One region of the Leifsonella bigeumensis genome, then DNA from elsewhere that is predicted to be linked to it. Evidence: predicted binding sites of a transcription regulator. Region 1 holds the regulator's gene; the other holds the start of a gene.
The links. The regulator HrcA, encoded in region 1, represses chaperone genes, less so after heat shock. The targets are predictions, from matches to a motif close to TTNGCACTCGNNNNNNNCGAGTGCNAA.

Region 1 (2,200 bases):
GTCGCGTTTGATGCCGAAGATCACGTCGCCCAGCTCGACCTCGATGCGAAGCAGGGCATCCTGCCCTCGCTCCTTGCGGGACCGGGGACCGCTCGTGCGCTGGGCGGCGCCGAAGAAGGTCTCGAAGATGTCGCCGAAGCCGCCGAAACCCGCGCCGAAGCCGCCCTGCCCTCCGAGGTCGTACTGCTCCCGCTGCTGCGGGTCGGAGAGCACGTCATAGGCGTGCGTGACGAGCTTGAACTTCTCCTGCGCCTCAGCGCCGGGGTTCACATCCGGATGCAGCTCCCTGGCCAGTCGCCGGTACGCCTTCTTGATGTCCTCGGGCGTCGCCGTCCGCTCGACCCCGAGTACTTCGTAGTGGTCTGCCACTCAATTTCCCTTGCGTATCATTCCTCGCCGAGCAGGCGGGAGAGGTAGCGGGCGACGGCGCGCACCGCTGCCATGTTGTTCGGGTAATCCATCCTCGTCGGGCCGAGCACGCCGACGCGCGCGAACTCGCCGCCCGTCGAGGTGTAGCCGCTCGCCAGGACCGAGGTCTCGCCGAGCCCGAAGGCCGCGTTCTCGATCCCGATCCTCGTGGCGAGCCCGTGCTGGTCCGGCTCCATCTCGGCGAAGAGCCTGAGCAGGGTCACCTGCTCCTCGATCGCCTCGAGTACCGGGTAGATGCTCCCGCCGAAGTCCTCCGCGGTGAGTGCGAGGTTCGCCGCCCCCGCCATGAGCAGTTTCTCGCCACGGGTGGCGGCGACCTGCTCCCCCAGGCTTTCGACGATCTCCGCGACGAAGGCGCGCCGTACGGGCTGGAACGAGTCGACGATCCCCTGAAGCGCCACGGCGGCATCCGCCATGCCGAGACCGCCGAGCATCCCGTTGAGCTTGGCCCTCACCTCGCCGAGGAACGCCTCGTCGAGGGGCGCCTCGACATCGATGTGGCGCTGCTCGACCCGACCGGTGTCGGTGATGAGCACGATCATGAGCCGGAGGGTGCTGAGCGGCACGAGCTCGATGTGTCGGATGCGCGAGCGCCCGAGCGACGGATACTGCACGAGCGCGACCTGGTGGGTGAGCTGCGAGAGCAGGCGCACGGTGCGGGTGAGAACCTCGTCGAGATCGCTCGCATGGCCGAGGAAGGTCTCGATCGCCTGGCGCTGTGCCGTGGTGAGCGGCCGGAGGTCGGCGAGCTGGTCGACGAAGACGCGGTAGCCCTTGTCGGTGGGAATGCGCCCGGATGAGGTGTGCGGGGCGGTGATGAGCTCCTCCTCCTCCAGGAGCGCCATGTCGTTGCGGATGGTCGCCGCTGAGACGCCGAAGGCGTGGCGTTCGACGATCGACTTGGAGCCCACCGGTTCGCGCGAGGCCACATAGTCCTGGACGATGACGCGAAGCACGTCGAGACTGCGATCGGTAGCCATTTCCACGTCCTTCCCGGCTCTGGCACTCAAGTGCTCCGACTGCCAATGGTATCGCGACATACCACAAAGCAGGCGTTGCACCCACGGGGCAGGGGCAGTACCTTATGGGTGAGCTTGTGCCCTACCCTCCCATGAGGGGCATGCCAAGGCCGGCCCAGTCCGCACCGTCAGGCATCGGACTCGAACACCTGAAAGGCAAAGTTAATGACTGATCAAACTCCACCGGCCGCAGCGCCGCAGCCGGCGGCACCGTTGACGGCTGCCGAGGACAAGCAGTGGGCGATGTTCGCGCACTTCGGCGGAATCCTCTGGATCCTGCCGTCGCTCATCATCTTCCTCGTGTTCAAGGACCGCGGCACGCTCACCAAGCAGGAGAGCAAGGAAGCCCTCAACTGGCAGATCACCTTCCTGATCATCTACATCGCGTGGGCGATCATCAGCGCGATCCTGACCTCGGTCTTCATCGTCAGCGGGCTGTGGGGCATCCTCTGGATCTTCACCCTCATCGGATGGCTCATCTACCTCGCCAACGTCGCGTTCTCGATCATGGGCGGCATCAAGGTCAATGGTGGCGGCAGCTACCGCTACCCGGTCAACTTCCGGTTCATCAAGTAGTTTCATCAAGTAACTGCGAAGAGTTTTCTGGGAGAGCCGGGCCAGGTGCCCGGCTCTCCTGCTTTAATGGGAGCATGTCAGATTCCATGCCGACCCCTCCCAACCCCTACCAGGCCGCGCAGCCACTCAGCCCGGCCGACGAGAAGCTCTGGGCGATCCTCGTGCACCTCGGCGGG
Region 2 (2,200 bases), on a different contig from region 1:
GGCGATCGGGGTGAGCCAGGCGGTTTCGACGGCGAGGCCGGTCAGGGCGTCCACCCGGGGGCCCACCCGCTTCTTGACCAGGCCGTACAGACCGAAGGAGAAGGCCAGCGCGAGCGAGATCCAGGGGAAGGCGCCGTAGTTGACGGCGAGCACGATGACCGCGATGGCACTGACGGCGACCGCCATCCATTGCACTGGCCGCAGCTTTTCGCGCAGCACGATGACGCCGATGAGGATCGTGACGATCGGGTTGATGAAGTATCCGAGTGCTGCCTCATTCACGCGCCCGGACACGACAGCGATGACGTACACCTGCCAGTTGAGGAAGACGAGCACACCGGCCAGGCCGAGGGTCAGCATGGTCCGGCGGTCGCGAAGGAGCCTGCGGACGGTTCCCCACCGCCGCAGCATCAGGATGATGAGCGCGCAGAAGATGACGGAGAACAACACTCGCCACGCGACGATCTCGAACGGGCCCGCGGGCGCCAGGACGAGGAAGTAGATGGGCATGAAGCCCCAGAGCCCGTACGCGGCGAACGCGAAGAGCGTACCGGAACGCGTCGAGCCCGCTGGATCCCTCGTGGACTGGTTCACCTGCATCCGCTGATCATCTCGCATGTGAGGGTTCAACGCGAAAAGCCCGCCGGTTCACACCGGGCGGGCTTTTCGACTGGGAGCTGTTGAGGCTCGAGCGTTGGTGAGGCGTTCGTCAGCGAACGACGACCGCGAGCACGTCGCGGGCCGAGAGGACGAGCAGGTCGTCTCCGCCGAACTTGACCTCTGTGCCGCCGTACTTGGAGTAGATGACCTTGTCACCGACCGCGATGTCGAGCGGGACGCGGTTGCCGTTGTCGTCGATGCGACCTGGACCGACTGCGACGACTTCGCCCTCCTGGGGCTTCTCCTTCGCGGTGTCCGGGATGACGAGGCCGGACGCAGTGACCTGCTCGGCGTCGACCTGCTTGATGACAATGCGATCCTCGAGCGGCTTGATGGACACCGACACGGTTGACCTCTTCTTTCTTACACTTCGAAATTCGTGGGGTTAGCACTCTCACTGCGAGTGTGCCAGATCAACTGTACTCGTCTGGTTGGCACTCTCGCAACGTGAGTGCCAATCCAGCTGCCTCCTGTCCCAAATGAAGGCATTCCCGACCGGATGGGCGAAAGTTGCCCATGGACTCGTGCTCGTCGGCCCCGAGTGCCTTCATTTGGGACAAGAATGGGGCGATGGAGAAGAGCGAGCTCGTCGAGTTGCTCTCGGCCGAGGGGCTGCGCCTGCTCGATGAGCTACCGCCCTACGACTCGGCGGCGGATGTCGTGCGCACGGTGGGTGCGCTGCGCGCGGCGGGTCATCCGCCCACCCTCGTCGCTGCGGTGCTCAGCCAGTCGAAGCTGCGCCGTCGCGCCAGGGACAAGTTCTCCGACTTCGCCGACCGGATGCTCTTCACCGAGGCTGGGCTCGAGCAGGCGACGAGACTCCCGGTGGCCGCCCTGCACGCCCAGCGGTTCCGCGGCGCGGGGCTCGGCCGGATCGCCGACCTCGGCTGCGGCATCGGGGGCGACGCCCTCGCCATGGCCGCCCTCGACCTCGGGGTCACCGCCGTGGAACGCGATGAGGTGACCGCCGCGATCGCCGCCTACAATCTCGCGCCGTGGTCGAACGCCGAGGTCGTCAACGCCTCCGTGGAGGACCACCCGCTCGACGGCATCGACGGCGTGTGGCTCGACCCGGCACGGCGGCATGGGACCACGAGGCTGAAGAACCCCGCCGACTGGTCGCCGTCGCTCGACTTCGCATTCGATCTCGCCCGGCGGCTGCCCACGGGCATCAAGCTCGGCCCCGGCATCGACCGCGATCTCATCCCCGAGGAGGCGGAGGCGCAGTGGGTCTCGGTGGGCGGCGAGGTCGTCGAGCTGGCGCTCTGGTTCGGCGCGGTCGCCCGGCCCGGCATCCGCAGGGCTGCGACCGTCATCGCCGCCGGCGGCAGCGCGGAGCTCACCGCCGCGGAGGACAGCCCCGATGTGGAGGTGGGCCCGCCGGGCGCGTACGTCTACGAACCGGATGGCGCGGTCATCCGTGCCCGCCTCATCGGCGACCTGGCGCGCAGTATCGGGGCGACGATGCTCAGCGAGGGCATCGCCTGGTTCAGCGCGGATGCCGCGGTCGACACCCCGTTCGCCTCGCGATTCCGCGTAC

Region 2: groES (co-chaperone GroES) is a predicted target of HrcA. The motif match lies at 1,092-1,118, and genes of this name have one in related genera.

The regions. Positions count from the first base shown of each region.
Region 1 is NZ_BAABAE010000003.1:774,367-776,566, reverse strand. Features, by position in the region: gene dnaJ (molecular chaperone DnaJ) at 1-369, opposite strand, end outside; gene hrcA (heat-inducible transcriptional repressor HrcA) at 387-1,409, opposite strand; gene ABD678_RS08805 (DUF4870 domain-containing protein) at 1,614-2,024, shown strand; gene ABD678_RS08800 (DUF4870 domain-containing protein) at 2,099-2,200, shown strand, end outside.
Region 2 is NZ_BAABAE010000002.1:52,217-54,416, reverse strand. Features, by position in the region: gene rarD (EamA family transporter RarD) at 1-600, opposite strand, end outside; gene groES (co-chaperone GroES) at 710-1,006, opposite strand; gene ABD678_RS03220 (class I SAM-dependent methyltransferase) at 1,231-2,200, shown strand, end outside.